One region of the Arthrobacter sp. SPT-J7 genome, then DNA from elsewhere that is predicted to be linked to it. Evidence: riboswitches for the same ligand, from Rfam matches in the RefSeq annotation. Region 1 holds a riboswitch; each other region holds the start of a gene.
What was found. Region 1 has a riboswitch for S-adenosylmethionine ahead of AC5RWX_RS18415 (bifunctional o-acetylhomoserine/o-acetylserine sulfhydrylase). Riboswitches for the same ligand answer to the same signal wherever they lie in the genome.
Positions count from the first base shown of each region.

Region 1 (7,737 bases):
AACTGGTCGGCCAGCCGGGCCTCCGCCACTGTGCTGTCCCTCAGGGTCACCAGTGGAAAGCGGGAGCCCCAGGGCTTTCCGTCCGGAGCGGGCGACGACGGACCCGTAGACCCGTAACAGCCACCTACGATATTGACGGACACAACAAAGAATCGGTTCGTGTCCACCGGCGCACCTGGTCCCGCGAGCTGTTCCCACCAGCCGGGCTCTTCCGTGTCGCCCCTGGTTACATGGGTACTGCCGGTCAGTGCATGTTCAATGAGGACGGCGTTGCTGCCGTCCGCGTTGAGGGTGCCCCAGGTTTCATAGGCCAGCGTGACGTCCGGCAGGTATCCGCCGGCCTCCAGCTTCAGTCCCCCGATGGAGGCATAGCGGACAATCCCGTGTTCAGGGACGGTGGTACGGGTGACGGTAACCGTCATGGCAAGACCTCTTCTACGCGCTTGCCCGCCGTCGAATGACCGGCAGGCCAGGTCTTCACCCGGGGCACCCCACCGCGGAAGGAGGGTTGCCGGCCAGCAAGCCGGGGCTGTCACTGGCACTCATGACCTGGTTCGAGTGTACGAAACAGCCCCTGCCTGCCGCCAAGAGTGTGACTGGTTGTGACTTCCCCGGCCCGCTGCCGAGCTGGTGCCCGGGTACTGCTAGGCGCCGGTGGCTTCCTTGGCCGCCCGGAAGCCCGCCTCAAGGTCAGCCAAGATGTCATCGATGTGCTCGATCCCTACCGACAGCCGCACCAGGCCGGGGTGCACGCCGGCAACCACCTGCTGCTCAGGCGAGAGCTGGCTGTGGGTGGTCGACGCCGGGTGGATGACCAGGGAACGGACGTCACCGATGTTGGCCACGTGGGAATGCAGCTCAAGCGCGTCCACGAAGCGTTTACCCGCCTCCGCCCCGCCGGCGAGGTTGAACGACACGATGGCGCCGGTGCCCTTGGGGCCGTACTTGCGGCCGCGCTCGTACCAAGGACTGGAGGGCAGCCCGGCGTAGGCGACGGATTCGACGTCGTCACGCGCTTCCAGCCAGCGGGCTACTTCCAGGGCGTTGGCGACGTGACGTTCCACCCGCAGGCTCAGCGTCTCCAGTCCTTGGGCGATGAGGAAGGCGTTGAAGGGCGACACTGCCGAGCCCAGGTCACGCAGGAGCTGCACCCGGGCCTTCAGGATGTAGGAAAGGTTGGCGCCCAGGGCACCCTCGGCGCCAAGGTCCCGGGCATAGACCAGCCCGTTGTAGGTGGGATCCGGGGTGTTGAAGCCGGGGAACTTTGCAGGGTCCTTGCCGAAATCGAACTTTCCGGAGTCCACGATCACGCCGGCGATCGCGGAACCATGGCCGCCCAGGTATTTGGTGGCCGAGTGCACCACAATATCCGCACCCCATTCCAGTGGCCGGATCAGGTACGGGGTGGACAGGGTGTTGTCCACGATCAGGGGAACCCCGGCGTCGTGCGCAACCTGGGACACGCCTTCAATATCCAGGACATCCTGCCGCGGGTTGGAAACCACCTCGCCAAAGAACAGCTTGGTGTTGGGCTGCACTGCCTCGCGCCACTGGTCCAGGTTGTCAGGGTCAGCCACAAACGTGACGGAAATGCCAAACTTCTTCAGGGTATGGGCAAAGAGGTTGTAGGTGCCGCCGTAAAGGCTGGGGCTGGCCACAATGTGGTCCCCAGACTCGGCGATATTCAGGACTGCGAAAGTTTCAGCGGCCTGCCCTGAGCTGAGCAGAAGGGCACCCAGGCCGCCTTCGAGGCTGGCGATCCGCTGTTCCACGGCTTCCTGGGTGGGGTTGCCGATCCTGGTGTAGATGGGCGCCAGCTCAGCGAGGGCGAAGCGGTTCGCTGCGCTCTCTGCGCTGGGGAACACAAAGGACGTGGTTTGGTAAATGGGGAGCGCACGGGCACCCGTGGCAGCGTCCGGCTCCTGCCCTGCGTGGATCTGGCGGGTTTCGAAAGACCATCCGTTGGACAACTAAGGCTCCTTTGACATGGGCCCGGCATGCTCGAAGCACCGCGGGCCGCGCTTGCCATCCGGCCGTTGCCGGACAGCCAGGTCCTCACCCGGGGCACCCCACCGCGGATGGAGGGTTGCCGGCCAGCGAGCCGGGGCTTGGCGCTGGCACTCATGACCTGAGCCCAGTGTAGGAACATGGACGCGACGGTTGACAGGATTATGACGAACAAGGTCCTCACCGCTGCCGTCAACAGGACCCTGGATTAATGCTGCTTCAGAACCAAAATCCCAGTAAGGCTATCCTTAGCTGAGAGCCCGATCACAAAGTGCCAAGATGTTGCCATGCGCATGGATCACGTCTCTTACGCCTGTGAACACGATGGCCTGGCTGCCACCACCGAACGTATTTCCTCTGCCCTCGGCGTTGAGGCAGTGAAGGGCGGGGTACACCCGCGGTTCGGAACCCGGAATATGATCATCCCGCTCGCCGGGCACAAGTACCTCGAAGTCGTCGAGGTCCTGGACCACCCCGCTTCGGACAAGGCTCCCTTCGGACAGGCAGTGCGTGCACGGTCTGCGGCGGGGGGCGGCTGGATGGGCTGGTGCGTCGAGGTTGACGACCTGGTTCCCTTTGAAGAACGGCTCGGACGCTCCGCTGTCAACGGAAACCGCAAGTTTCCTGACGGCCGCGAACTGGTCTGGAAGCAGATCGGCATCCTGGGTTTGATTGCCGACCCGCAGGTTCCCTACATGCTCAAGTGGGAGGGGGACCCGTCCCTGCACCCGTCCAACGCCTATGAGAGCAACGTGAAGATGAGCTGCCTGACCATTGCCGGCTCCGCTGCCCGGGTTACCGAGTGGCTGGGCGAGCCGGTGGAAAAGCCGCTCGAAGATGTAGCCGTGGAGTGGGTGGCACCGCACGGGACCCCCGGGATCCTTTCGGTGACGTTCGAGACCTCCAATGGTGCTGTGACCATCTGACCCTTCCTCCGCGCCCGGGCGGCCCTGCCCGGGCGCCGGCTTGGGCTAAACGCCCTTTGCACTTCGGCCGCCATCAGCTTGTGACAACGGCGTCACCTGCCGATGACGGCCGAATCCGTTTCCTGGCGAAATCTTGGTTGAGCCCGGCGAAACCTGGTAGCTGAGCCTCCAGGAAGTGCCCCTTGCCCAGCTGATGGAACGGTGGCACCGCAAATGTCAGGGTTTCCACAGACTCAGCCACCGGCTACTGTCACAAACAGACCGCCTGCCTTACCCCAGCCCCACGGCCTTGCCGAACAAGCTGAAGCCAACGAACGCCACGATGTCCAGCAGTGCATGGGCTATCACGAGAGGCATAACCCGCCGGGTCCTGGTGTACAGCCACGCGAAGACGACGCCCATCACCACATTGCCGATGAAGGGGCCAAACCCCTGATACAGGTGGTACGTGCCCCGGAGCAGCGAGCTGACCATGATGGACAGCGGCACGCTCCAGCCGAACTTCCCGAAGCGGTTCAGGAGGTAACCCACCACGATGACTTCCTCCACCACGGCATGGCGGATAGCGGACAGGATCAGCACCGGGACCGTCCACCAGTACGCGTCAAGAGCGCTGGGAATGATGGCGGTCGTGATGCCGAGAGCCCTGCCCGCGGCATAGAGGCCAAGGGAGGGGACGCCGATCAGCGCAGCCAGCCCCAAACCCTGAAGCATGTCCCGCCCGGGCCGCTCGAAGTTGAATCCGAGTTTACGGAAAGCCGAACCGGCGTTGTCAGCCCCGCCGGAGGATGCCTGCCGCTGATCGCTGAGGAAGTAGATCACCAGCAGCACCGGCACCAGCGCAAAGAGAATGTCCAGCAGCTGGTACGTCAGGTCAAAGTACTCACGGGGGCTCTGCGAGCGATTCAGGGTAGAGGTGCCCTCTGCCAGCGGTGCGCGGGTCAACTTGTCCAGGAGCTGCACCACGGAATACACGGCAGACTGGCCCAAGGACAGGCCCAAGACAATCCAGACTTCTATCCGCAGGCGACGGCGGGAGGGAACCAGCATGTACCCATCTTGCCTGCAGTTTCTGGAACCGGCCTGATTGCCCTGCGGTCCGGTCGGCAGGCGCGCCCTCGCGCTGGTGGCTTCACTCCCAGTAACAACCAGGCTCAGCGCGCGGCGACAATCACTTCCGTGCCGTTGGCCTCGAAGGCCGCCTTGTCGTGCGCCGAGATTCCCGCATCCGTAATCAAGCGGGTGAAGTTGTAGCCGTCCATGGTGGCAAAGGCACGCACCCCAACTTTGGACGAGTCAGCCAGCACGTAGGACACCCGTGCCCTGCTGGCCAGCAGGGCGTTGACTGACGCTTCCCCCTCCCCCGTGTTGGTCGGCCCGACGTCGGGGTCGATGCCGTTGACACCGATGAAGGCGATGTCCAGCACCACCTTCTGCATAATGATGTCCGTGTACGGCCCCACCAGTTCGTAGGACCGCGGATTGAGGATCCCGCCGGTAACCATGACTTTGATGTTGGGCCGGACCGCCAACTGCCCGGCGATGTTGATGGCGTTGGTAACCACCGTGAGGGTGGGCTGGTTGGAAGGCGCGTTGAGATCCTCGCGCGTGGCCAGGATCTGCGCCAGCGCGGTGCTGGTGGTGCCGCCGCAAAGCCCGATCACGGCGCCAGGGGCAATCAGCGCTGAGGCCGCCTGGGCAATCTGCTCCTTGGCCTCGGCGTGATCGTCGCGGTTGTACCTGCCCGGCAGGTCGTAGGCCAGCGCGCCCGTTCTGGCACCACCCCGGGTCCTGGTGAGCAGCCTGCGCTTTGCCAGGCTGTCCAGGTCGCGCCGGGCGGTGGCCGGGGAGACGTTGAGGGTGCTGACGATCTCTTCGACCTCCACCTGGCCGGTCCTGGCGAGGAGATCGAGTATGGCCGTCAGTCGGTCAGTGCGGGTCATGCAAGAGCCTCCAGCTACTCCCGCCACCGGGCGCGATGACGCTTTCTGATCATAACAGACCGCTAATGATCATCTAACGTCAGCTTGTCCCGGGAATTACCTGGCCCTCTTCCCGGCGCGCCATACAGCGTACGTCAGGGGCATGCCTGGACGGTACGCAAGGTGCGTAGCCGACGGTGCATTGAGCAGGTGGAGATCCGCCCGGTGTCCGACGGCGATCGAACCCACCGCACGTTCGCCGTCGGCGTCGTCTCCCTTGTCCTTGTGCAGTGCAAGGGCGCCGCCGTAGGTGGCGGCGCGTACGGCTTCATGGACGCTGAGGCCCATCTGCAGCACGGCGGTGGTGACGCAATAGGCCATCGAGCTGGTGTAGGACGTGCCCGGGTTGCAGTTTGAGGCCAGCGCCACCTGGACGCCGGCGTCAAGCAACACCCGGGCAGGGGCAAGTGGCTGGCGGGTTGAAAGATCGCAGGCGGGAAGGCAGGTTGCAACAGTGCCCCTCGCACCGGTTCCGAAAGCGGCATCCCACCCCGCCCAGGTTCCGGCCAGCGCGTCAAGGTCCTTATCCGCAAGGTAATTCACGTGGTCCACGCTCGCGGCCCCAAGTTCCACGGCGAGCTGCACGCCCGGGCCTTGGCCGAGCTGATTGCCGTGGACGCGCAGGCCCAGGCCTGCGTCGCGGCAAGCCAGCAGGACCCGCCGGGATTGCTCCTCAGTGAAGGCGCCCTCTTCGCAAAATACGTCGGCCCACTGCACGTAGGGCCGGACGGCGGCGAGCATCGGGCCGCACACGAGGTCGGTGTACTCGTCCGCGTCCTGTCCGGCGGGAACCAGGTGCGCACCGAGGTAGGTGACCTGGTCCACCACGGTGGAGGCGATGCGAGCGCTCCGGGTCTCGTGTTCAACGTCCAGGCCGTAGCCGGTTTTCGTCTCGATGTAGGTGGTTCCCTGCGAAACGCCTTCGTCAACGCGGGACAGCGCCAAACGGGTGAGGTCGAAATCGGACGTGGCACGGGTGGCGTTCATGGTGACGGCGATGCCCCCGGCAGAGTACGACTCCCCCGCCATCCGCGCTTCGAACTCCGCCGTCCGGTCACCGGCGAACAGCAGGTGTGTGTGGGAGTCCACCCAGCCCGGGATCATTGTCCGGCCGCCGGCGTCTACAGCGTCATCTGCGGCGGGAGCATCCGCAGCGGCACCGATCCACGAAATCCGCTCGCCCTCCACCACGACCGCGGCGTCCCTGAGGACCCGGTGCTCCAGGTCCTGCGTCATCAGCTCGGCGATATTGGTGATCAGCGTACTCATACAACCATTCTTCAGCGCCGGACTGACCAGCGGGTGGCCGCGAGCGCCTCAGCTGTCCGGGATGCCGGACCGTCTGCCGGCTGGGCCGCGCTGCCGGCGGATTGGAGGCCGGCGAGGATCTGCCCAGCCGCGAGCTCCGCCAGGGCAGACGACGTCTGGAAGCCATAGCCACCCTGGCCGGCAAGCCAGTAGAAGCCGGGGGCTTCGGCATCAAAGCCGGCCACGGGGACGCCGTCGGCCGCTTCGGTCCGCAGGCCCGTCCAGGCCCGGCGGACTTCGGTGATGCCGAGCGTCGTCAACTGGTTGAGCCTCGCCACCAGGCGCTCCACGTCCCCCGGTCGGGGCTTGGCATCTTCGGGTCCGCTTGGCACCGATTCGGACGGGGAGATCAGAACCTCGTCACCCTCGCGCCGGAAGTAGAACGTGTTGTCCGCTGCCGCCACCATAGGGCTTTGCGGCGGCAGGGGACATTTGACGGCGGCAATCGCCGCGGTGCGCCGGTACGGCTGCAGCCCGAGCTTCTCGACTCCGCTGATCACAGCCAGTTCGTCCGCCCAGGCGCCGGCCGCATTGACCAGGACGCGGGCTTCGAATGCCTCCATCCCGGCCCCCAGCTGCCAGCCGGAGCCCAGGCGTTGCGCGGAATGGACCCGCGCGCCGGTAATGATGTCCACCCCCGCTGTCAGCGCCCGCTGGCGGTGGTCCGCGAGCAGCAGGGGTGCGTTGCAGCCAAAGGATCCGGTGTCGAGTCCGGCGGCGGTGAAGGATCCCGGAAGCAGTGCCGGGCACAGTTCCAGCGCCTCGGCCGGGGTGATGGGACGCATATGGCCGCTGGCTTCCGCTGCCACCGCTTCCTCGGTGCCGATCAGCATAAAACTGCGGGGCGTGAGCACTGGTTCGGGCAGCTCGGCATCTCGGGCGGCGATCAGTTCCAGGGTGCGGACCGTCAGTTCCTGGACCACGGGGGGGCCGTAACTCGGGATGAGCTGGCGGGCTGAGCGTGAGGACGTGTGGTACGCCAACTCCTGCTCAGCCTCCACCAACGCAACGCTGCAGTGATCCGCCAACGCCGAGGCAAGGGAAAGCCCGGCGACCCCGCCGCCGACGATAAGGACGTCATAATGTGCTGGCATGGCACCATCCTTGCAGAATTAGGGGCGAACGGGGCGCGTCCGTCAGGCTGCCACCTCGGCACGGCTGGCGACGAAGGCACGCACGCAGGCTTCGACGTCGTCCCCTGAATGCGCGGCTGAAAGCTGCACGCGGATCCTGGCCGCCCCGCGCGGAACCACGGGAAAACTGAAAGCGGTAACGAAGACGCCGTGCTGCAGCATCCGGTCAGCCACCTTCACGGCCAGGACGGCGTCGCCGAACATCACCGGGACGATGGCATGCTCGCCGGGGAGGAGGTCGAACCCCTCCTCTGTCATGCGGCGGCGGAACAGCGCGGCGTTGTCAAAAAGCGTGCGCCGCAGCTCCGCCGAGTTCTCCACCAGGTCCAGCGCCTTGATGGTGGCGGCGACGATAGCCGGGGCCAGGGAGTTGGAAAAAAG
Region 1 covers NZ_JBNHFF010000019.1:15,493-23,229, forward strand. Annotated here, with positions in the region: gene metX (homoserine O-acetyltransferase MetX) at 1-422, opposite strand, end outside; SAM riboswitch class IV at 435-550, opposite strand; gene AC5RWX_RS18415 (bifunctional o-acetylhomoserine/o-acetylserine sulfhydrylase) at 645-1,970, opposite strand; SAM riboswitch class IV at 2,014-2,129, opposite strand; gene AC5RWX_RS18420 (VOC family protein) at 2,295-2,933, shown strand; gene AC5RWX_RS18425 (CPBP family intramembrane glutamic endopeptidase) at 3,204-3,983, opposite strand; gene AC5RWX_RS18430 (DeoR/GlpR family DNA-binding transcription regulator) at 4,088-4,876, opposite strand; gene hutI (imidazolonepropionase) at 4,973-6,184, opposite strand; gene AC5RWX_RS18440 (NAD(P)/FAD-dependent oxidoreductase) at 6,196-7,317, opposite strand; gene AC5RWX_RS18445 (glycine C-acetyltransferase) at 7,360-7,737, opposite strand, start outside.

Region 2 (7,737 bases), on a different contig from region 1:
CCTGGTGGCCGGAATCCGCTGCATGGCGCGCAGGCCGTAGCTGCGGACCTTTTCACCCAGCTTGGTTTTCGGTCCGTACACTCTCCCGAGCATGGTGGCCAGTTCCACGAGTGCCCGGGCGTGGCCACGGCGTTCCTGCCCGTAGGTCTCCAACAGGTCGTCGGAGGCTCCGTGCCTGATCACAGCCGCCAGCTTCCACGCCACGTTGGCCGCATCCCTGATACCTGAATTCATGCCCTGACCGAACCACGGCGGCTGTAGGTGCGCTGCGTCGCCGGCCAGGAATACCCTGCCGTTTCCGAAGCGGTCTGCCACCCGACTGTGGTGCGAGTACACTCGTGAGCGTTCCAGCCCGGACATGGGACCAGTCCAATTGAAGTGGGTGCGGATGAGCTGCTCCACCCGTTCGGGCTGCACCATCTCTTCATCTGTCTCGTCGTCATTGAGTCGGAATTCGAAGCGCCGGTATCCAAACGGCAGGTCAATGGAGACGAACGGGCGCGAACTGCTGATGTAGTTTCCGGAAAACGGCGCATGGTAGGACGAGTCTTTGATGTCAACCACGAGCCAACGGGCGGGCAACGTCGTTCCTTCCAGAACCGCACCGATCTGCTTGCGAACGGTGCTGCGCCCGCCGTCCGCTCCGACCACGTATTGCGCAAAGACAGTCTCTGTTGAACCGTCCGCCGCCGCGATGGTCGCCTCGACGCCGTCGTCCAACTGCTTGAGCTCGACGAGATCCCGTTCAAGCCTGAGGTCGACGTGGTCGAAGCGTTTCAGGCCCGCCCGCAGTTTCGTTTCCAGCATCGGCTGTATAAAAGAGTTGCGGCGGGGCCAGCCAAAAGGCTGCCCTGATGGTGCGATCTCGGCGAGCTTGGTCAGATTCGAATCGAACCAGATCAGCGCCTGATTTTGGATCATGTCAGCGTGCACCTCGGGGCCGAGGCCGCACGACTGAAAAACGCGCAATGATTCATCGTCAACCCCGACAGCCCGGGGGTAATCGATGACCTCCGGAGCGCGGTCGATGATGGTCGTCTTGACGCCATAGATCCCGAGCAGGTTGGCGATGGTGGCGCCGCAAGGGCCCGCTCCGACGATGAGGACTTCGGTATTCACTGGAGGATCTCCCTGGACGGTGCGTGGAGCCGCAACTGCGGCTCTACGCACGGATCTAGAATTTGGTGTTCAGCAGTTCAAGCGTGGAACGGTATTTTTCTGCGCCGGGGTAGGCGAGCCGCACCGGGTCGCCAATTTCTTCCGCGCCGGCCGGCAACGGAGCATTCGGCATGGTTCCAAACTCAAAGACGTGCTTGGCAATGGATGCCTGGCCGGCGTCACTGAACATCCAGGAAACGAGTAGTCGTGCAGCGTTCGGGTTCGGGCCTCCGTCCAAGACCGCGTAGGCCACGTCGGAGAAGTAGGCGCCGTCGTCCATGGCTACGAACTCAAGCGGGGCGCCCTGTTCTTTCTGTCGCATAAACGTGCCGTAGCCGGCGACGAAGGAAATGGCAGTCTCGCCGGTCACCGTTGATTGCAGCGCGTTTGCCACCGAGGGGAAGATCTTGGGCTTCGCCTCGGCCTTGAAGGAATCCACCCACGCTTCGTCAATCGCTCCAGCAGCAAGCGCCGAGGCCAGGACCTGTGGGGTGACACCGCTTTGCTTGGGCGTAGCCGTGGCGATTTTCCCCGCCAGATTCGAGTCGGCCAGGTCGACCCAGGTTGCCGGCACTTCTTCTGCCGAGAGTGCCTTGGTGTTGTAAGCCGTGGCATAGAGGTGCTGCGAGGGAACGCTCCAGGCTGCATCGGGACCGATGAACTGTTCATCCAGGCCGTCTGCTTCCACCGGCGTGAAGCCAGCCAGGTAGCCCTTATCGTTGTACCGTTCGGTGTCGGACACTCCGATGTGGACCAGATCGGCTTCGAATCCGCCCGCGATCTGCTCGCCTTCGAGCCGGGTGTCGAGTTCTTGGCCAAAGATATCCGAAGTAACGATCTCGATCCCCGGGTACTCCGCGCTGAAGTCATCATAGACGGCGGCGTACAAGTCTTCGGTGGGCCCGTAGATGGTTACTTTGCCTTCTGCCTTGGCGGCCTCGTAGAACTCTGCGGCGCTGGTGGCGTTCACTGCTTGGCTGGCGGATACGTTTCCGCCGCAGCCGCTGATCAGCAGCATGGATGCTACGGCAACGGCGGCAAATTTCATCTTGTTCTTCATGTCAGGGCTTCTTTTCTAGGCGTTAATTCGGACGGAGGGAGTAGGAGTGGGAGCAGCGGGACCGCCCTTGCGTTGACCCTCGACAGCAACCACCGTTCCGGCGGGAGGTTGGGCCAGGGCGAGACCTCCGACCTCGATATCGCGGGCGTAGCCGGGGCGGACACGGGCAACGACTTCGGCAACGCCGTCGCTGATGACGATTTCCACGTCGTCGCCGAGATGGGCTTTAGAGACCACGGTGCCCACGAATGCGCCGTCGACTGGCGTCCCATCATGGGGAGAGACACGTACAAGGCGGGAACGGATGGCGACCGTGATGGTGCTGCCAGCCTCCAACTGGGACGTCACGGCGGCGGTCAGCCGGTTACCATTGCCGATCTCTACCGTGGCCTGTGCTTCTCCTGAGTCGACAACGAGGGCTTCGAAGAAGTTGTCGAAACCCACAAATTCGGCAACGAAGGCCGTCTTCGGGGAAACGAAGACATCGCGGGGCGCGCCCTGTTGAACGATCTTTCCGTCCTGAAGAACCAGAACGCGGTCGGCCAGTCCGCCGGCATCCTCTTTGTCGTGCGTGACGTAAACGGCCGTGGCCCCGAGATGTTGCTGGATTCGACGGATCTCACGACGCATTTGGGCGCGCAGGTTGGTGTCCAGGCTGGATAGCGGTTCGTCGAGCAGTAGCAGCCGAGGGCGCGGGACCACGGCACGCGCCAGGGCGACCCGCTGTTGCTGGCCTCCCGAAAGCGTTCCTGGATACGCTTCCCGGTGTTCCCACAGATCGACCATGACTAGCGCTTCCCGAACACGTTCACGTGTTTCGGCCTTGGAAACCTTGGCTCGTTTCAGCGGATACGCGACGTTCTCGAAGACTGATTTGTGCGGCCAAAGCGCGAAGCTTTGGAAAACCATCCCCAGGTGACGTTCTTCCGGGGCCTTATTGATGCCGACCTTGTCATCGAAAACGGCCTCGCTGCCGAGGTAGATCGTGCCACCCTCCGGGTGCTCCAGGCCTGCGATGGCGCGCAGGAGGGTGCTCTTGCCGCAACCGGAGGGACCCAACAGGCAGATGAACTCCCCATCTTCTACCTCGAGTCCTACGTGGTCCAATACAGTCTTGGTGCCGAAGGACTTGTGCAGGTTGTTAATGACGATGCTGGTCATGCGGAAACTCCTTGTACTTCTTCGCGCTGTTGGGAGGCACTGCGGCGAATGATGGTGCGGGCTATCAGCCAGAGCAAGAATGCGGCAGCTGCCAGTCCTGCCATCGCGCAGGTAAAGATGACGTAGAGGGCAGCGGCCAGAACGGTTTCGCCGCTGTTGTAGAAGCCAAAGCTGACAGTGGCGATCATTTCGGTGTTGGCGCTGCCCAGCAGGATGGGCACGTCGAGGATCCCCGACATGGTGATGGCTACGAGGAACCAGGCCGAGATGAGGGACGGGACCAGGAGCCGCACTGTGACAGTTCCAAACGCGCGGAGGAAGTTGTCGCCGGAGATTCGTGCTGCTTCTTCCATATCGACGCCGATCTGCGCCAGAGCACCCTCCAAGGTCCTGGTGGCCAGCGGGACGGTGGCGACGGCCAGACCGATGACCAGGATCCAGACAGTTCCGTAGATGCTCTTGGTTCCCGGCGTCATCAGGACCGACCAGAGGAAGGCCAGGCCCAGAACCAGGCCAGGCATTGCAGCGGGAACCCAGGATGCCAATTGGATGTAGCGGCCGAGCCGGCCCTTCATCCGGACAAAAGCGAAACTGACAACCAACGCGAGAATGACGGTCAGGAGCCCGCCGATCGTGGACACAATAATTGTGGTCTCCAACGCCTTCATGACACTCGGGGTGTTCAAGAGGCGCTCGAAATTCTGCAGGGTGAAGTCGGACGCGCCGAGGTAGGGCCGGAAGGCGCTCAGGATGACCTGAGCCACGGGAAGGATCAGCGCAACGAGAATGAACAGGAGCACCGCCGCGACCACGGCGCCCGTCCATCTCCCCGGTTTGCGGAGGTCCGCGCCCTTGGCCCTTCCGCCCACGGAGGTGTACGTCTTGCCCCCGCCTGTCAGCTTGAGCTGCAGCAGCACCAATACCGCGAGGATGGCAACGATAACTAAGGAGGAAGCAGAGGCTGCGGGGTAATCGGCTTCGTATCCGCCGCGTAAGTAGTCATAGATCTGGGTGGCGAACACGTTGATTCCGGCCGGCAGTCCAAGGACAGCCGGGGTTTCAAAGGCCTCGAGTCCTTTGACAAAAATGAAGAGGCTGGCAGCACCAAGGGCAGGCAGCAAGGCCGGCAGTTCGATCCCTATGAACGAACGGATCCGGCTTGCGCCGCCGATCCGGGCTGCCTCCTCCAAAGCCGCATTTTGATTGCGGAAGGCTCCGAGAAGAATCATGTAAGCCAGCGCACTGGCCTTCAGCACTGTCACCAATACCAAGCCGAACCAACTACGCGTATTGAAGGTCGCCGCAAGGAAGTCGAGGCCGAGCACGTCGAAGAAGCGGTTGATCATGCCCGTCTGGCCAGCACCAAGCATCGCCCAGCTCAGCGAATACAGCACGGTCGGCATCGCGACCAAGATGACCATCACGGGGGTGATAAATCGCCGGAAGGGCACATCCATCCTTGTGGTCACCGTGGCCATAAAGACGGCTACCGCCATGGAGAGGACCGTGATCACCACCGCGTAGATGACCGTTGAGCCGAGCGCCGCGTAGGCGTTCGGGTCATTGATCAGACGCTCAAATCCCGACAGGGTCCACTTGGGGTTACCCGCCAGCGGTGACGAGCTGAAGGCCCCATAGATGAGCATGCCCAGCGGCCACACGAACAACCAGGTAAATATAAGGAGGCAGACCGCTTTGCCGATCGTGCGGGCAGCCGTAGCGGGCTGGATGCGCGTGGAAGAACGCGGCGCGGTCAGGACACTCATGGCACCCCTTTCTCTTGCTTTGGTAAGCCTGTACGCAATCCGTACAAAGGTTACGTATTTCGTACGCTTGATATTAGTGATCCCATTCACGCGGCGTCAAGAATGCGTCACATAGGGCTGTAACGTGCGCCACGGATACCAGTGCGACGGGGCGCTGGGCCGACCTCGGGCTATGTGCTTACGGATTTTTGTCCGAGGCGGTCACTATGCTGAAGACAGCTTCACGAGATGCGCGCCGCCCTCCGGCAAGAGGGCAGATGCTCCGACATGGCCGCACACCAACCCCAACCTCACGGGTGGTTCGGATGACGAAGCGGTCCGTCTCCAACTGGAGCGGGCAAGAGCGTCCGCCGTGGCGGAGTGTGGAAAAGGAACTGACGTGGCCAGCTATGAAAACCGAGCCGATGACGAACCCCAGACCAAAACGGAACGGTGCGCGGTGTTCCTGCCGGGACACAAAGTCCATTGGGTCCAGATCCGGAAGGCGCTCAAAGAGGATGTCGGAATTCCAGTGACCGTTCGTCTGGAGGTGGATGGGAAAGTGCACCTCTTCGACGCTGGGGAGGAACAACTTTGCTGGCACCACGACACCGCGGACATCGCGGAGGCGCTGGCTCTCCCCTGCGGAGACATCAAGTGGTACGAGCAGGTGAGATTACTGACAATCGAGACGATCGTGGACCAGCGGTCCTTCTCCTTGGGCTGGGTTGGCGTGGCATCGGAGTGCCGGTCTTAGCCCGAACACGCCGGCGCCGAGCGTCTAACGGCGCGCTTCCGCGTCTGTCGGGGCGGGGACGCCTCAATTGCCTGCCGCTTCGAGGTTGGCAAGATACCGGCGAAACCGCCAGGAGTCGGCAAAAAAGATCGGCTTCGCCCGGCCACGCCAGGGCCTAGGATGCGGGGGGGGGAGGGCCCAAATGGCCCCGCCGCATTAAGCCCTCCCCCGAGGCAAAACCCGGGCGCTCCGGATACCAGTCGGTTCCGCCGACCAAGGTGACTGCGAAATGGTGGAAGGACACCGGCCGCTGGGAATGCGGTTCAGCCGCGGCTGAACCGTGCGGCGGATTCAACCGGCCCGCCGACTGCGTCAGGTCGACGGCGCCCGCACGGCGTCCGTCGTCCACGCGGCAGCATCAAACGGGCGCCGGCCGATTCCGCCACGAACACGACCCACGTTGTTCCCGCGCGCAGCTCCTCCCCAACCGGTGCGAAGAGGCGACCGCATCGTGGTGCGGTTCCACCGCCCGGGCCCGTGAACCTTCTGCCGACAAGGGCCCGGCAGCGCCCCACGCCAGGTGGTGCTGCTGCCGGGCCCTGAAGGCGTTGTTAATTATCAGAGCGTGCGGCCCGGCTACTTGGTCTTCTCGGCGGCGCCCTTTTCCGTCTTCTCTCCGCCGGAGGCCAGTTCGCCGGCGCTGTTCTCCAGGTGGGCCCGCATGAACCACTGGAAGAGTTCCAGTTCGGCGGTCTGGCCGATCAGCAGGTCCTCGGTGACCGGGTCGATTTCACCGACGGTCTCGATGGCCTCGCGGTGCGCGCCGACCACTCCGTTGTAGACCACGTCCAGTGCGGCGAGATGCTCGGCGGTGCCGGCACGGTGGATGTCGTAGTCGTCCCAGCTGCGTTCCTTAACCAGGGCACCGGGCAGCCCGTTCGGGGAGACGCCCAGGGTGGCAATCCGCTCGGCGACGGCGTCGATCATTGCGCGGACCTTTTCGATCTGCGGATCGAGCATTTCGTGGACTCCGATGAAGTCCCGGCCCACCACATTCCAGTGGGCGTGCTTGAGGGTCAACTGCAGGTCATTGAGCGCGTGGAGCCGCTGCTGCAGGATTTTTGCGACCTTTCGGCCGTCTTCCAGCTTGAGGCCGGGAACTGTGTAGCTTGCCTTGGATCCGGTCGTTTCCGCCATGAGAAACCTCCTTGCTCGGCGATGCCGCTTGTCGGCATCCTGCTGTTTTCCAACCTAGCTGCGAACCTTGTAAACGTCCCGCTGGGCGACGTTTCGTCAGCCAAGGGCGAAATTCAGCAGGCTTACTAATCGCGAGCGCCGCCACCCACGAGCACTCGGCTGACAATCGCCGCGAGCAGCACCACCACAGCGCAAATTCCTGCGGCGATCGCGGTGCCCTGGTCGACCAGTCCGCCGTCGAGCCGACCGACGGCGATCCAGGCCAGGCCCCAACTGGTGGCCAGCGCCGGGGCAAACCGGCCTCTGCTGTACACCGCGGTGCCAACACCGACTGCCGTTGCCAGAGCGAGCACGACCGAAGACAGCAAGGTCACCGGAAGACCTAAGCCGTCCACGCCCGACGCTGCGAAGACGGCCCCGGCATTGGCCACCGTGGCCACGGTTACCCAGCCCAGGTAGAGGCCGAAGGTTCCGTCGACAATGAATGCATCCAGTCTCCCGTCCGGCAACGTGTCGACCAGCAGCACCAGGACGCGCGCCAGCACGGCCAGCAGCATGACGATGACGGCCAGGCTGATGATCAACAGTCCGGCCTGCACCACCCAGATCCACGCGGCGTTCAACAGCATGGAGGCCACCGCCCAGGGGCGCAGCTCAGCCTGCCGGCCGGACCGCCGCTG
Region 2 covers NZ_JBNHFF010000005.1:217,053-224,789, reverse strand. Annotated here, with positions in the region: gene AC5RWX_RS10650 (bifunctional 3-(3-hydroxy-phenyl)propionate/3-hydroxycinnamic acid hydroxylase) at 1-1,119, opposite strand, end outside; gene AC5RWX_RS10645 (ABC transporter substrate-binding protein) at 1,175-2,218, opposite strand; gene AC5RWX_RS10640 (ABC transporter ATP-binding protein) at 2,234-3,379, opposite strand; gene AC5RWX_RS10635 (ABC transporter permease) at 3,376-5,145, opposite strand; SAM riboswitch class IV at 5,365-5,495, shown strand; gene AC5RWX_RS10630 (hypothetical protein) at 5,525-5,881, shown strand; gene AC5RWX_RS10625 (Dps family protein) at 6,497-7,057, opposite strand; gene AC5RWX_RS10620 (TspO-related membrane protein) at 7,183-7,737, opposite strand, start outside.
Region 2: it holds a riboswitch for S-adenosylmethionine, as region 1 does, so the genes downstream of both, AC5RWX_RS10630 (hypothetical protein) here and AC5RWX_RS18415 (bifunctional o-acetylhomoserine/o-acetylserine sulfhydrylase) in region 1, are expected to answer to the same signal.

Region 3 (7,737 bases), on a different contig from region 1:
GTCTGGTACGGGAAGCGGTCGGCGAACGCGGACACGTTCGCCGGGTCCACCTCGGCGTCGGTAAACACCGTGGTGCCGCTGCCGGTGAGCCGCTGGCCGAAGCCGTCCCAGTCGTTGTAGGTTTCCACGCCGGGTGTCTGGGTGGAGATGATCACCGAGACATCCGAGCCGTCGGGCCGCTTCGCGGTGACGTCGATCCAGTCGGCGAAAATGGTGCCCGTGGTGTAGAACTTGCGTCCGTTCAGCACCAGCTTGCCGCCGGATTCGGAGAGCACGGTGGCGGTTCCGCCGGCGCCCGGTTCGGTCCACGCGTTCCCGGCCTGCTGACCGGAGGCGAAACGCTGCAGCCAAACGCTGCGGTCCCCGTTGCGGCCGTGCTGGTACAGGTTCTCCTCCACCAGCGCTATGTGCGAGCGCAGCGCTTGCGGGATGTTGCTGTCCGCGGCGGCCAGTTCGATCAGCAGTTCGGTGAACTCCTCCCAGTCCAGCCCGTCGCCGCCGAGGTCGGCGGGGATCCGCGCGGCGCCGAAGCCGGCGTCTTTCAGCCAGCCGATTTGCTCAAACGGCAGCTCGCGGGCCAGTTCGCGGTCCAGCGCTCCTGCGGCGATGCGCTGGAAGATCGGCCGGTACTTCGCGGCCGCCGCTTCGAAGGCCGGCGTTGCGTGGACGGAAGGGGTGGCGTGGAAGGTCGTCGTTGCGTGGTCAAGGGTTTCAGTCATGGTGGTGCTCCTGGGGTCTCGGCCATGCACGGCCGATGTCGGGACGGGTAGGGCTGTTTGAGCGGATCAGGTGTAGAGCGAGATGGGCTGGATTTCGCCCAGCAGGAAGTTGGCGCCGACTTCGACCTTCTTGTAGTCCACCGGGTCGTGCAGCGTGTGCGTGCGGACATTGCGCCAGAAGATGTCCAGTCCGACCTCGCTTCTCGCGGAGGAGGAACCGGTCACTTCGAAGATGCGGTTGGCCACATCCACGCCCACCTCGGTGGAGACGACTTTGAGCCGGGCGATCTCGATCTCGATGTCAGCGCGTGCCTCGGCCGTGAGTTCTCCGCCGGCGGCGATGGCGGCGTCGAAGCGCTCGTTGGTCCGGTCCGCCAGCGCTTCCACGGCTGCCACGCGGGAGGCCAGTTCCCCGTAGACCCGCTGGGTCAGCGGATCCTGGGCGTAGGTCTCGGCGCTGCTGAGGAACCAGGAGTTCTTGCGTGCCAGGGTGATCTGGCGTCCGCGTTCCAGCGCACCCTGCGCGATGCCCAGGTAGAGGTTGCCGAACGCCAACTGGATGTACGGCGTCACTAGGCTGGAGAAAGGCTCCTCCCCCACTTCGCCGATGATGTCGTCGGCGGTGACCAGCACGCCGTCGTACTTCACCGAGCCACTCGCGGAGAGGCGCTGGCCCAGCGCGTCCCAGTCGCCTAGGAAGGAAATCCCGGCGCTGTCGTGTTCCAGGGCCAAGGCCAGGAACGTGCCCTGGTCGGGACCGGCCGTGATCGCGGCGTTGACCAAGATCGCGTCGCCCACGGACGCCCCGGTGGAAAAGTGTTTGATGCCGGTCAGCCGGAAGCCGTCACCGTCCGGGATCAGTTCCAGGTTCGGGTCCACCGGGTTGACCGAGTCGCCCCAGGACCAGCGGCCCTGGGCCGACCGGCGGAGCAAGCGTTCCTGGACTTCCGCGTTGCCGTAGAAGACCACGGCGCCGAGGTTGGCGTAGTGGTAGGCCAGGATCTGCGCGATCGAGGCGTCCGTGCGGGCCAGGATCCGCACCGCGTGCAGCGCGCTTTCCCAGTGGCCGCCCTCGCCGCCCCACTCGCTGGGGATGATCAGGTTGAGCAGGCCGGAACTGCGCAGCAGCTCCACTTCGGCCAGGGGATCCGCGTTCCGGCGGTCGCGCTCCAGCACGTCCGCGCCCAGCACGGCGGCCACGCCCTCGGCGACCTGCTGCCAATGGGCGAGTTCTTCGCGGCTGGCCTGTCCGGTCCACGGGGAACGGCGGGTCTGCTGGTGTTCTTCAATGACGACGGCGGTCATGGCGCCTCCTCGGGGTGGGGCTCCCGCCTGCGGCGCGCAGCAACCATCACGGTCGACGACGCAGCCTGGAGGGGGCCGTACTTGCCGGGCACGGGATCTGTGCGCGGCCGGATCCTCATCTGGGGCACCCCACTACGGAAGAGGGTTGCCGCCCAACCAGCCAGAGCTTGTCGTTGGGACTCTTGATCTTGGGGAAGAGTCTGCCGGGCAGAATCCGGCGCTGTGAAGCATGTGACTGGCCATGACGTAACGCTGCTGATTGTTACGGAGAGGGTCTTATTTCGACGGCGGCCGGTCGCCCCAACCCGCCCCCCGCGGAGTCATCCCGCCAAGCGTTGGCCCAGCCTTTTGAGCCGGGTGCGCGATCCCAACGGACTACCCCTACTGCTGTGACAGTGACGGGACTACCGTGGAGTTGCACTGCCAATATCGGCCAAGCCGGGGCGGGCACCGTCCAGGTGGTCGGCGCACGGAAGGTTCATCATGAAGGCATGGCAATTTGTCGGAACGAACAAGCCCCTGGAGCTCAACGAGGTTGAGGAGCCGCACGCTGGCCCCGGCGAGGTAGTTGTCGACGTCAAGGCCTCCGGTGTTTGTCACTCGGACGTCACGACGCTCGACGATGCAGGATGGATGGCGCTGTTCCAGCACGGTCTGCCCCGCACCATGGGCCACGAATCCGCCGGCGTCATCAGTGAGGTCGGCGAAGGCATGGACCATTGGAAGGTTGGCGACCGCGTGGGCCTGTCTCCGGTGATGTCCGACGGGGACGCACTGGGTTACGGCAAGTGGGATGGAGGCTTTGCTGCCAAGCTTCGCGCGACCGACGACAATCTCGTCGCCCTGCCCGATGAAGTGCCGTTCGATCTCGGCGCGATGGCGACCGATGCCGGCCTCACCGCCTACCATGCCATGATGGCGGTCGGCGGCGCCAAGGATGGCATGAAGGTCGGTGTCATCGGCCTCGGCGGCCTCGGCTACATCGGCGCACGCTCCGCTGCGTTGGTCGGTGCCGAGGTGTACGGCGCAGAGGTCAATCCGGAAACCCAGAAGCTGGCCGACGAGATCGGATTGGCCGGCGTGGCCGCCTCGATCGAAGAGTTCAAGGACAAGAACCTGGAACTAATCGTCGACTACGCAGGTTTCGGCACCACCACCTCGGCCGCCATCGAGACCCTCGGTGAGTTCGGCACCCTGGTTCAGGTGGGCATGGGCCGGCTGGAATCAACCATCAACACCTACCCGCTCATCATCAACCAGCTCACCATCAGGGGCTCGAAGTCCGGCACCAAGGAGGATCTGGCCGGCATCTACGACCTCATGAAGACCGGTCAGCTCAACCCACCGATGAACCACATCAAGCATGCCGACATCCCCAGCGCGATCGACAAGCTGCGCGCCGGAGGTGTCGTTGGCCGCTTTATCGCGATGTACGAATAATGCGTTGGCCCCTGCCTTCCGGCCCGCTCATCCGCCGAAAGACCGCCCACCGCCTGACAAACCGGGCTGGGATCAAGCGCTCTCACGAGCGGCAGCTACAGGCCGAAGTGCGGGGCTTCGATGGCCGGGCAGGTGTCCATGACGACGTCGAGACCGGCCGCCTTGGCCCGCTCCGCCGCGGCTTCGTCGACAACGCCCAGCTGAAGCCAGACCGCCTTCGCGCCGATTTCAATGGCCTGGTCCACCACCGGGCCCACTTTCTGCGAGTTGACGAAGCAGTCCACCACGTCGACCTCGCCCGGAATGTCCGCAAGCTTTCGATAGCCTTTCAGGCCGTGGACGTCTTCGCCCCGCAGGTTGACCGGGACCACCTCCATGTCCAGCTGGTCCATCAGGTATCGGGAAATGCGCATGGCGACCCGGTGCGGGTTTTTGGACAGGCCGACGACGGCCCAGCGGGCGGGCGTGCTCAGCAGGCGGCTGACCACTTCAGGATCATTCTGGTGTGCCATGGCGCCACCCTACCCATGAGTTCCCTCTACCGGTACCTTCGCTTGCTGGTCCCCCAGCCAGCAGCCCCATCGAGGATTCAGATAACGCCCTTAAACCGCGGTTTAAGGGCGTTATCTGAACAGTGAATGAGGAGGGTCAGTAAGGCTAGCGGGCCAGCTGCTGGGTGTCGGACGTTCCGGAAGCCCCGGCGGAGTTGGCGTGTGCTTCCACCCAGCTGCCTACCAGTTCCAGCAGTTCGGCATCCACGGGCTCGCGGATCTGCCGCTTGTAGTCGGACAAGGACGGAGCCTTCGGGTCCCGGCGCAGCAGGTGCGAGAGGTCCTCGATTGTCCGCGTGGTGACTGGGCCCGGCACGGTGGCCGCAATGATGTCCAGGTCCTCTGGGTTCACCTGGACGTCCTTGGTGCCGGTGATGGCCAGCACCGGCATCTGCAAGCGCTCCAGGTACGGAACCGGGTCGAAGTCGATGAACTCCCGCAGCCAAAGCGCGTTCACTTTGCGGCCCTGCATGCGCACCATGTCCTTGGTGGTAGTCCGGATTTTTTCCACCGACTTTGCCTGCAGCTTGACTAGGTCCTGGCGGAAGAGTTTGAGCAGCAAGCGAGGGAAGGCGGGCAGCGAGTCCTTGATCTGGGCGGTCTGCCATCTGCCTGTCTCAAAGCCGGTCTGTGCCGAGGCTGAAAGCAGCACGGTGCCATCTACCCGCGTGCCGGGATCTGCTGCCAGGGTAGCCGCGTGATAACTGCCCTCACTGTGGCCGACCAGGAACACCGGCAGGCCGGCGGCTTTCTGGGCGACCATCCAGCGCAGGGCGGCAGCGGCGTCGTCGGTGTTCTGCCGGAAGCCGGCCGCCAGGAAGGTGCCGTCCGAGGCGCCGGTGCCCCGTTTGTCGTAGCGCAGCGAGGCGATGCCATGGTCGGCGAGCTCGCGGGCCAGGTCGCGGCTGATGCCCAGCGGCATCCGCTTGTGGTCGGCGTTGCGGTCAACGGGACCGGAACCGGGCAGGATCAGCGCAGCTCCGCGAACCGTTCCGGCCGGCTTGGCCCAGGTGCCCACCAGCTGCACGGTCCCGGAGGAGAAGCGGACCTCTTCCTCGGTGACCTGCTGCTCGGCAGGCAGGCCCGCAGCCGCGCGGATCTGCACCGCGACGTCCTCGGCGTCCGGCAGCGAGACGACCACCCGGGCGTACTTCTGGCCGGACAGGTCCAGCTGCACGGCGGGAGTCCCCTGGCGGGCGACGGCGAGGGTTTTGCCGCGGCCGCGCCAAGTTCCGATGCGCGTCCGGCCTGGAATCGCCAGACCGGGAGAACGCAGGCCGTGCACGCCGTCGAAAGCATCCGCCAGCAACTCGACCGACGTCACGGCCGAGAGCGGGAACGCCTGATTGCCGATCAGCCCAGCCAACTTCTCCATCCGGTCCAACTCCAGCAGAACCTCGTTGTTCCCTACCCGTATCGCCGCCATTGCGCCTCCCCTCGGATCGTTATTGCTTGTCAGTAAGTCGGTTCGACTCCGGCACCTGCGCCGGACAAGAATCATTATTCTCAGTTGTGCGAACAATGTCAACTATGAGAATATAGAGGCATGTCCCCTTCACCGAGCGCCGATCTGATCCTGCACCCGGTACGGCTACGCATTGTGCAGGCGCTGCTGGGCGGGCGGGAACTGACCACAGCAGAGATCTCCGCCGAACTCCCGGAAATCCCGACCGCGACGCTCTATCGGCACATCGGAACGCTGGCCAAGGCCGGAGTGCTGACCGTGGCTCAGGAGCGGCCGGTCCGCGGCACCACGGAGCGCACCTACCGGCTGGACGCCACCAAGAGTTCGGTGAGCGGCGACGAGCTGGCGTCCATGACGGCAGAGGATCACCGACGCGGTTTTATGGCATTCGCTGCCGGACTGCTGGAGGCCTTCGACCAGTACACCGGCCGGGGGGACCTGGATCTCCTCCGCGACGGCGCCGGTTACCGGCAGATCGCACTCTGGATGACGGACGAGGAGCTGGCGGAGTTCAGCGCCGCCATCCGGGCTGCCGCTGAGAAGGCAGTGGCGAACGGCCCCGGCGAAGGCCGGCACCGCCGCCTCTTCTCCACGGTCCTGATCCCGGCGGATCCGCCCGCCTGACGGCCCCAGAACGACGCCGCTGCCTCCTCAGTGCGCGCAAGGAGCCTCTTGCCCCACTTCCGGAAGCACGACGGCGGTGCGCCCTGCCGCCTTCGGTTGGGCGATGCCGGTTCCGCCTGCCGTTTGGCGACACCGGCGCTTCAAGGGACCCGGCCAGCGCTACCCGGCACCCCAGCACAAGCAGAACGGGTGGCCCGCCGGATCCGCGTAAACCTGGAATCCGGACTCGGCCGCGGCGTCGTCGGCGGGTTTCAGCAGTTTGGCGCCGAGCGACGTTGCCTGCTCATGCGCCTCGGCCAAGTCATCGATGTAGAGGTCCAGATGGATCTGCTGCGGCTCGCCCTGGGGCCATTCGGGCGGCGTGTGGTCGGGTGCCAGCTGGAATGCCAGCCGCGGCTCCCCGTTTACGGAAACGGTATGCCAGTCGTCCTCGGCCTTGACCGTCCCGTCCAGCAGGCCTGCCCAGAAGCTGCTCTCCGCGTCGAGGTCGGCGGCGTCGAACACGATGATGTGCCGGTTGATTTTCATGCGGCCATCCTGCCATCGGCACAGTTCAGCGTCTACGGATTCGCGCGCTCCGGCGGTCCGCGCGGTCCGATCTTTGTGCCACCGTTTGTTACGCCCCATTATTACGGGCCGTTTGCCGCGGATGCCGGGAGTGCCGTTTAGTTAGTCGTGACCATCCCGAGCGGCCGAGAGACCTGGATCGACGACGCCGCAGCAACCCTGGTCACCGGAAGCCATCCCAGACTGCCGGTGATAACGAGGTGACAAGCCACGGGTACGGCCGGCGGAAGCCGGTCGCACGGCTTGAACCGTAGGGTGCTACTGCCAGGATCGATGGAGTGATCCCATGACTGCAGTACTGTCGTCGACCCGCCACACGGCACCCGCTTCCGCCGCACCCTCAGCAGCATCCGGTTCCGCCCTGGCGGTCTCCTTCCGCGGGCTGAACCGCACCTTCGGTACCGGCGCGAACGTCCACACCGTGCTCCGCGACGTGAACTTCGAGGTCCGCCCCGGCGAAGTGCTCGCCATCCTGGGCCCCTCCGGCTGCGGCAAGTCCACCTTGTTGCGGGCCACCGCCGGGCTCGACGCACCCAGCGCCGGCAGCGTGGAGATCGACGGCACTCCCGTCCAGGGCATTGACTCCCGCTGCGCCGTCGCGTTCCAGGAACCGCGGCTGCTGCCCTGGCACACCCTGCAGGCCAACGTTGCCATCGGCCTGCCCAAGACCTCCAGCGCCAAACAGGGCAAGTCCAAGGTCGCCCGGCTGCTGGAACTGGTGGGCCTGGCTACCTTTGCCAAGCACCGTCCGCGCGAAGTCTCCGGCGGCATGGCACAGCGCGCCTCGCTGGCACGCGCTCTGGCCCGCAACCCGGGGGTACTCCTGCTGGACGAACCGTTCGGTGCGCTGGATGCGCTGACCCGGATCAAGATGCAGGATTTGCTGCTGGACATCCACCAAGCCGAACCCACCACCGTGCTGCTGGTGACCCATGATGTGGACGAAGCCCTGCAGCTGGCGGACCGGATCATCCTGCTGGGCCAGGAGCAAGGCCGTGAGCACGACGGCGCCACGATTGTGCGCACCGTGGACGTTCCCGGCAGCCGCCCGCGCGACCGCGGTTCG
Region 3 covers NZ_JBNHFF010000004.1:20,901-28,637, reverse strand. Annotated here, with positions in the region: gene AC5RWX_RS07730 (acyl-CoA dehydrogenase family protein) at 1-719, opposite strand, end outside; gene AC5RWX_RS07725 (acyl-CoA dehydrogenase family protein) at 786-2,024, opposite strand; SAM riboswitch class IV at 2,097-2,212, opposite strand; gene AC5RWX_RS07720 (zinc-binding dehydrogenase) at 2,508-3,464, shown strand; gene AC5RWX_RS07715 (CoA-binding protein) at 3,560-3,976, opposite strand; gene AC5RWX_RS07710 (alpha/beta hydrolase) at 4,122-5,441, opposite strand; gene AC5RWX_RS07705 (helix-turn-helix domain-containing protein) at 5,562-6,104, shown strand; gene AC5RWX_RS07700 (VOC family protein) at 6,264-6,632, opposite strand; gene AC5RWX_RS07695 (ABC transporter ATP-binding protein) at 6,958-7,737, shown strand, end outside.
Region 3: it holds a riboswitch for S-adenosylmethionine, as region 1 does, so the genes downstream of both, AC5RWX_RS07725 (acyl-CoA dehydrogenase family protein) here and AC5RWX_RS18415 (bifunctional o-acetylhomoserine/o-acetylserine sulfhydrylase) in region 1, are expected to answer to the same signal.

Region 4 (7,737 bases), on a different contig from region 1:
CCTCCGGCGTGCCGCAGGATGGTCCGCAGCATGTCCCGGTAGGCGGCGTAGCCGGTTTCGGCGAGGCGGCGGGGATGCCAGGGCGGCTGGGACCAATTCTGGCCCTGCTGGTTGAACATGTCCGGCGGCGCGCCCACCGATACACCGGGCGCCAAGACATCCTGCAAGTACCATGCGTCGGCCCCCGCGGGGTGGACGCCGACCGCGAGATCATGCACGATGCCGATGTTCATTCCCGCGTCGATGGCCCGGCGCTGCGCGGTCTCGAGTTGCTCGTCGCACAGCCACTGCAGCCACTGGTGGAACTCGATGCGGTCTTTCAGCGCGGTGCGCTGCGATTCGATGAACGCCGGGTCGGACCACTCGGGCGCGCCGGCCGGCAGAGTCTCGGTGAGGGCACACCACAAGGCAAAGCGCTCCAGCCCGTCGCCTTCCCGCGCGCGGAAGGCTTCGAATAGCTGTTGCCGTTCACGGGATCTGGGCACCGCGAAGACCACTTCCAGCGCTTGCAGCTTCGCGGCAAAAATGGGGTCACGGTCCAGAATGCCGGCGTCCAGGTTGGCGTCCTGGAACATGTTGACCAAGGGGACGTCGCGGGCTTCGGGAACGTCCTCCACCCGCAGATACAGCGGATTGAAGAACCGGCGCGTCGCGGGCAGGTAGGGCGAGGGCTCCACCGGCGGCTTCGGTTGTGCTGCGTGCAGCGGATTGATCAGCACGAAGCCGGCACCCTGGGCGGCGGCCGTTTCGGCAAGGCGGGCGAGGTCGTCCAAGTCGCCGACGCCCCAAGACGACCGCGAGCGAACGGAGTACAGCTGAGCCATCACGCCCCACGTCCGGGGAAGCCGGTCGGCGGTGGTGAGCCGCGGCGGAGTGACCACGAGCGCGCACCGCGTCCAGTTGCCGGAGGATTCCGCGACCTCGCCGCCAGCGCCCTGCTCGTCCACATCCAGGGCCAGTTCCAGAGTGTGCCAGCCCAGCGGGAGGTCAGCCGGCACAACGGCGGCCAGACGAAGATGCGGGTCACCTTGCTCGTCCTCCGACCCGGCGGCCACCACCTGCACCGCGCGCCGCGATCCGTCCTCCAACAAAACCCACACCTGCGGGCGGCCACCGGCACGGACATTGACCGGAACCTCGGTGGCAGTACCTCGGCGAATGACGACGGCGGGCGGCAGCGTGGCCTGTGACGGAGCCAGTTCCGCGGCCAGCAAGGAGGCAGTGACGTCGTCGTCCGTTGCGCAGGGAACGCCCAGCGCGGTGAGGACGGAAACCAGCGTCGCAGGGCTGACTTCCTTCTCGCCGCCGTCCCAACCGCGGAAGGTAATGCCTACGCCGTGTTCCTGTGCGAGGCGCTGCAGCGCCGTAAGGTCAGCCATAACTCCAATCTACGTGAGACCGGGCTGGGCGGTGGGGCCGCGGCCGAGACCGGTCGATCGCGCGGGCTCGGTTGTGGCGGACTCGCCGGAAGCCGCGACGGCGGTCATTGCCCTGGGCGCACACGCCGTGCAATGGCGTCCAGCACTTGCTGCCGCGTGAGCCCGCGTTGCCGTTGCGCCACGGTGATGGCGTACTCCATGGCCTCGCCGCGCAGCCCCTTTCGCACGTCGGCTTTCACCGTCGATCGGCCCAACTGCCGGGCGGCAGCAACGCGATGGTGCCCGTCCGCGAGCAGCAGGACTCCGTCGACATCAAAGATGACAACAGGCGTGGCTTCATCGAGATGCTCGAGGTAGTACGCCACCCGGTCAGGGTCGAGATGCGGACGGCCTCGTTCTATGGATTCTTGAGCGAGGGCGGCAACCGGAACGTCCATGACTGCCATGAGGTTAGTATGCAGTCGGCGCCCACAGCCGTCCATCAAAGGGCACAGCGTCCTTCGCGCGCCCGTTCCGCGCACCGCCGGAGACCGACGAAGGGGGCCAGCATCAAGGCTCGGCCGGTCAGCACCCGGGTCTCCACGCGCTCGCTGGCGCTCGCTTGGTCGACCACCGGGCACTCGCACCGCCGTCGTACTGGGAATGCAAGGCGGCACGCAACGCGGCTCAACAATTTTGGCCGCGGCTGCGGAAGTTGCGAGAATGGACGGGACCATCCCGAGCGGTTGAGAGATCTGGCTCTTTGACACCGCAGCAACCATCCGGCCCGCCGGAAAGGTGCTACCGCCAGAAGCGATGGAGAGAGCGCAAGCAATCTTTGATCCGGATGGCGCCGCCGCATCTGGTCGCGCCGCAGGACCGTCATTGCCTCGGGAACCTAAGTTTGAAGGAGCTGCCTGATGGCTGAACGCACATTCGGTTTCCGCACCCGTGCCCTGCACGCCGGCGGCACGCCCGACGCCGAGCACGGCGCCCGGGCCGTACCGATCTACCAGAGCACGTCGTTCGTGTTCAAGGACACCGACGACGCCGCGAACCTCTTCGCGCTGCAGAAGTACGGCAACATCTACTCGCGCATCGGCAACCCCACGGTGGCCGCGTTCGAGGAGCGCATTGCCTCGCTCGAGGGCGGCATCGGTGCAGTGGCGACAGCGTCGGGCATGGCCGCCGAGTTCATCACCTTCGCGGCGTTGGCCGGCGCGGGCGACCACATTGTGGCCTCGTCCAAGCTCTACGGCGGCACCATCACCCAGCTGGACGTGACGCTGCGCCGGTTTGGCGTGGAAACCACGTTCGTCGACTCCACCGACCCGGCCGACTTCGCCGCGGCCATCGGAGAGAACACCAAGGCGGTCTACACCGAGATCGTGGCGAACCCGTCCGGCGACATCGCCGATCTGGCCGGCCTGGCGGCGGTGGCGCACGACGCCGGCATCCCCCTGGTGGTGGACGCCACCTTGAGCACTCCCTACCTGATCCGGCCGATCGAGCACGGCGCGGACATCGTGATCCACTCCGCCACCAAGTTCCTGGGCGGGCACGGCACCACGCTGGGCGGCGTCGTCGTCGAATCCGGTCGCTTCAACTGGGGCAACGGCAAGTTCCCGCAGATGACCGAGCCGGTGCCCAGCTACGGCAATGTGTCCTGGTGGGGCAACTTCGGCGAGTACGGATTCCTCACCAAACTGCGCTCCGAGCAGCTGCGCGACATCGGACCGTCGCTGTCCGCGCAGTCCGCGTTCCAGCTATTGCAGGGCGTGGAAACGCTGGCGCAGCGGATGGACGAGCACCTGGCCAACGCCCGCAAGGTGGCCGAGTGGCTGGAAGCCGACGAGCGGGTCTCCTGGGTCAGCTACGCAGGCCTGCCCGCGCACCCGCACTACGAGCGCGGCCGGAAGTACCTGCCCAAGGGCGTGGGCTCCGTGTTCAGCTTCGGCGTCAAGGGCGGCCGCGAGGCAGGTCAGAAGTTCATCGAGTCGCTGCAGCTGGCCAGCCACCTGGCCAACATCGGCGATGCCCGCACTCTGGTGCTGCACCCCGGATCAACCACGCACCAGCAGCTCACCGCCGACCAGCTCGTTGCCGCCGGCGTGCCCGAGGACTTGATCCGCATCTCCGTGGGGCTGGAAGACGTGGACGATATCCTCTGGGACCTCGACCAAGCGCTGACGGCATCGCAGCAGGCCGGCACCGAGCACGGCCCCAGCCGCGACCATGAGGACGACGCGTTCGACACCTCCGAGTTCGCCTCGCCCAGCTATGCCGGTGAGTCCTGCACGATTCCGGCAGCGCGAGCCGCCCGGACAGAACCTGGAACGCGCGTAGTTGAGTCCGTGGAAGAACTGATTGAAGCCGAAGAAGGAGCCGCCAAGTGACCGCGACCTCAGAACGGACCTGGGTGGGACCGTCTGCCCCCGAACGGCTGAACATCCTGCGCAACACGAAGTCGATCGCCATCGTCGGCGCCTCGGACAAGCCCAGCCGGGCCAGCTACTTCGTCTCCACCTACCTGCTCTCCAGCTCGCCGTACAAGGTCTACTTTGTGAACCCGGTGGCCAAGGAGATCCTGGGCCAGCCGGTGTACAAGTCGCTGGCCGATCTGCCGGAGGTGCCCGACCTGGTGGACGTGTTCCGTAAGCACGATGACCTGCCCACCGTGCTGGAGGAAACCCTGGCCGTCGGTGCCAAGACCATCTGGCTGCAGCTGGGCTCCTGGCACGAGGAGGTTGCGGCCAAGGCCGAGGCCGCCGGCCTGAACGTAGTGATGGACCGTTGCGTGAAGATTGAGCACGCCCGCTTCCATGGCGGCCTGCATCTGGCTGGGTTCGACACCGGCGTCATCTCCTCCAAGCGGCAGTTGACCGCTTAGAGGACGCTCGTCTGAGGCCACGCCGGTCAGCAATCACGCCGCCGCCGGCAGCTGAAAGCCCGCCCCTGGTCCCCCGCCCTCCAGTCGGAGAGCGGAGGCCTGAGGCGGGCTTTTTGCTGCCCTGATTCCTGCCCCGGGGTGACTGTAGACGCCTCCAAGGATTTCCCCAAGGTCCTCGTCAGATGCTGTGGCCAGCCACACAACACGACTAGGGGAGTCATGATGTTCAAGAAATCCGCCCATCCAAAACACAGGAGGGGCACCGAACGTGCCCAAAGGGGGAAGCCATCCGTCCCCCAAAAAGTCACAGCCGGGCTGGCTGCGCTGGTGCTGGGCGCGGGCGTGCTGCCCTCGGCCTTGGCTCCCGCCGCGTTGGCAGCGCCGGTGGGCCAGGGCCTGACCCTCAATGCAGGGGACATGCGGTTCATCCTGAAGCAAATCAAGATCGCGGAGAACCACGCCACCAAAGAAGATGCCGAGGGTAAGCCCGTGGCGGGCCAGCCGCTCCTCGGCCCCGGGCCCAACCAGATCGCCAATCCCCTGTTGCCTTATGGGCTGCGCACCGTGGACGGAACTGATAACAACCTGGTGCCCAATCAGGGGCACTACGGTTCCTCCAGCCTGCCGTTCCCGCGGCTGGCAGAACCGGAGTGGCGGACCGCTTCCGGGGGAAAGTCGTACAAGTCGGTCAACGTGCCGCTGATGCAGGACTCCGACCCCCGCTTCATCAGCAATGTCATCGTTGACCAGACCTCCAGCAACCCGGCCGCGATCGCTGCTGCCGGCAAGGCGCACCGGACGGTGAACGACGGTCCGACGGCGGTTCCCTGCGAAGCCGATAACCTGCCCCAAGGCTGCGTGCCCGAGGGCGAGACACTCGACATCCCGAATGTCACCACCGACTTTGGGCTTTCGCCGCCATACAACGGCTTCTTTGCCCTGTTCGGCCAGTTCTTCGACCACGGCATCGATTTCACCAAGAAGACGAGCAACGTCGTGATGATGCCCCTGCTACCTGGCGATCCGTTGTACAACCCGGCACCAGGAAGCCCGAATTTCATGATGCTCAACCGGGCGGAGAACCAGCCCGGGCCCGACGGCGTGCTCGGCACGCCGGACGATATCCAGGAAGCCACAAACACGGATTCCCCGTGGGTTGACCAGAGCCAGACGTACTCCTCGAACCCCTCTCACCACGTTTTCCTGCGCGAGTACGACCTGAACGAAAACGGTGACCCGGTCTCGACCGGCGAACTGCTTGAGGGCGGCCCCGGCGGTATGGCGACCTGGGCAGATATCAAGGACCAGGCCGCGTCCCTGCTCGGCCTGAAGCTCTCCGACAAGGACGTCGTGAACATCCCGATGCTGGCCACTGACCAGTACGGGCGCTTCCTGCGTGGCCCTAACGGCTTGCCGCAGTACATCACCCAGGACAAGCAGTTCGTAGAAGGAAATCTGGAAGTTCCCGTGGCGCCGCCAACCAATGTCCAGCGGATTGGCATTGCGTTCTTGGACGACATTTCGCACAACGCGGCCCCGTTCGACTCACGAGGTGGGGCCCTGTCTGCCGACGGCGACACCGACATCACCCCCACGAGCGGCACGCAGGCCGCCGGCACCTATGACGACGAAATGCTCAACGCGCACTTCATCGCCGGTGACGGACGCGTGAACGAGAACATCGGACTCACCGCCGTCCACCAGGTCTTCCATTCGGAGCACAACCGACTGGTTACCTACATGGAAGACCTGCTGACCTCCCTGAACCTGGACCTGAACGAGTGGAAGCTGCCCAACGGTGAATGGAACGGTGAGCGTCTCTTCCAGGCCGCCCGGTTCGTCACGGAGATGGAATATCAGCACATCGTCTTCGAGGACTTCGCTCGGAAGATCCAGCCCGGCATCAATCCGTTCAACGTCTTCACCCAGTCCGACACCGGCATCGACCCGGCGATCCATGCGGAGTTCGCGCATGCGACCTACCGTTTCGGACACTCAATGCTGACTGACACGGTGGACCGGAAGACCAACAACGGCGCCGATATTGGCCTCCCGCTGCTGGACGCCTTCCTTAATCCGCCGGCCTACTACGCCAACGGCGAGAGCACGATGACGCCAGAGCAGGCCGCCGGCGCGATTGCCATGGGCATGACAGACCAGGTGGGCGCAGAGCTCGACGAGTTCGTCACCGACACGCTGCGCAACAGCGTGCTCGGCCTGCCTCTCGACCTGGCTGCGCTCAACATCGCCCGCGGACGGGACACCGGCGTTCCCTCGCTGAACAATTTCCGCAAGGACCTGTACGCGAAAACAAGCGAGTCGTCGCTGAAGCCCTACAGCAGCTGGGTCGACTTTGGACAGGCGCTGAAGCACCCGGATTCGGTGGTCAACTTCATGGCCGCTTATGGCACACACCCCAGCATCACCGGGGCCACGACGATTGACGCCAAGCGCGCGGCCGCGCAGAAGCTCTTCGACATGAACCCGGATCCGGCGGCGGAAACCCCGGACGATGCCTATGACTTCGTCAACAGCAACGGCGAATGGGAGAACAACGGCGCCGCTTCCAAGACCGGCCTGGACACGGTTGATCTGTGGGTGGGCGGCCTCGCCGAGGCGCAGAACCTCTTCGGCGGCCTGCTCGGTTCCACCTTCAACTACATCTTCGAACGCCAGATGACGGACCTGCAGGACGGCGACCGGCTCTACTACCTGTCCCGCACTTCCGGCCTGAACCTGCGGACCCAGCTTGAAGGCAACTCCATGGCCGAGCTGGTGATGCGCAATACCGATGCCGCCGCTCTCAAGGCGGATGTCTTCGGCGTCGCGGACTGCGAGTTCGAGATGGGCAATATAGTCCACACCTCGGGCAACAACGTGGCCGATGACCCCACCTCCGCCTGTGACGAGTCAGCGCTGCTGCTCCGCATGGCCGACGGCACCATCCGCTACCGCGTCTCCAACAGCGTGGACCGTCCGGGCCTCAACGCCCAGGCGACCTACAACGGCAAGGACGACGCCGACGGCGCCGACGGGAGCGACCGGATCTGGGGCGGCATCGACAATGACACCGTCTGGGGCAACGGCGGCGACGACGTGATCGAAGGCAACGACGGCGCAGACACCATCCTTGGCGGCGCCGGCAACGACCGGATCACCGACTCCCACGGGGACGACGTGCTCAAGGGCGGGCCCGGGAACGACGCGATCGACGCCGGTCCCGGACTGGATGTCGTCATGTCCGGCGACGGCGACGACTTCTCCAACGGCGGTCTCAACGGCAACCAGACGTTCGCCGGCGAGGGCGACGACCTGGTCATTGCCGGCGACGGCCCGGACACGGTATTCGGCGGCGGCGGCGATGACTGGCAGGAAGGTGGCAACGCCAACGACCTGCTTCAGGGCGACAGCGGTGCTCCGTTCTTCGACGACATCAACAACCCCGGCCACGACGTCCTCATTGGCGACAGCGGCGAGGACGACTACGAC
Region 4 covers NZ_JBNHFF010000004.1:5,557-13,293, reverse strand. Annotated here, with positions in the region: gene malQ (4-alpha-glucanotransferase) at 1-1,379, opposite strand, end outside; gene AC5RWX_RS07655 (ParB N-terminal domain-containing protein) at 1,484-1,825, opposite strand; SAM riboswitch class I at 2,089-2,181, shown strand; gene AC5RWX_RS07650 (O-acetylhomoserine aminocarboxypropyltransferase/cysteine synthase family protein) at 2,279-3,754, shown strand; gene AC5RWX_RS07645 (CoA-binding protein) at 3,751-4,248, shown strand; gene AC5RWX_RS07640 (Ig-like domain-containing protein) at 4,471-7,737, shown strand, end outside.
Region 4: it holds a riboswitch for S-adenosylmethionine, as region 1 does, so the genes downstream of both, AC5RWX_RS07650 (O-acetylhomoserine aminocarboxypropyltransferase/cysteine synthase family protein) here and AC5RWX_RS18415 (bifunctional o-acetylhomoserine/o-acetylserine sulfhydrylase) in region 1, are expected to answer to the same signal.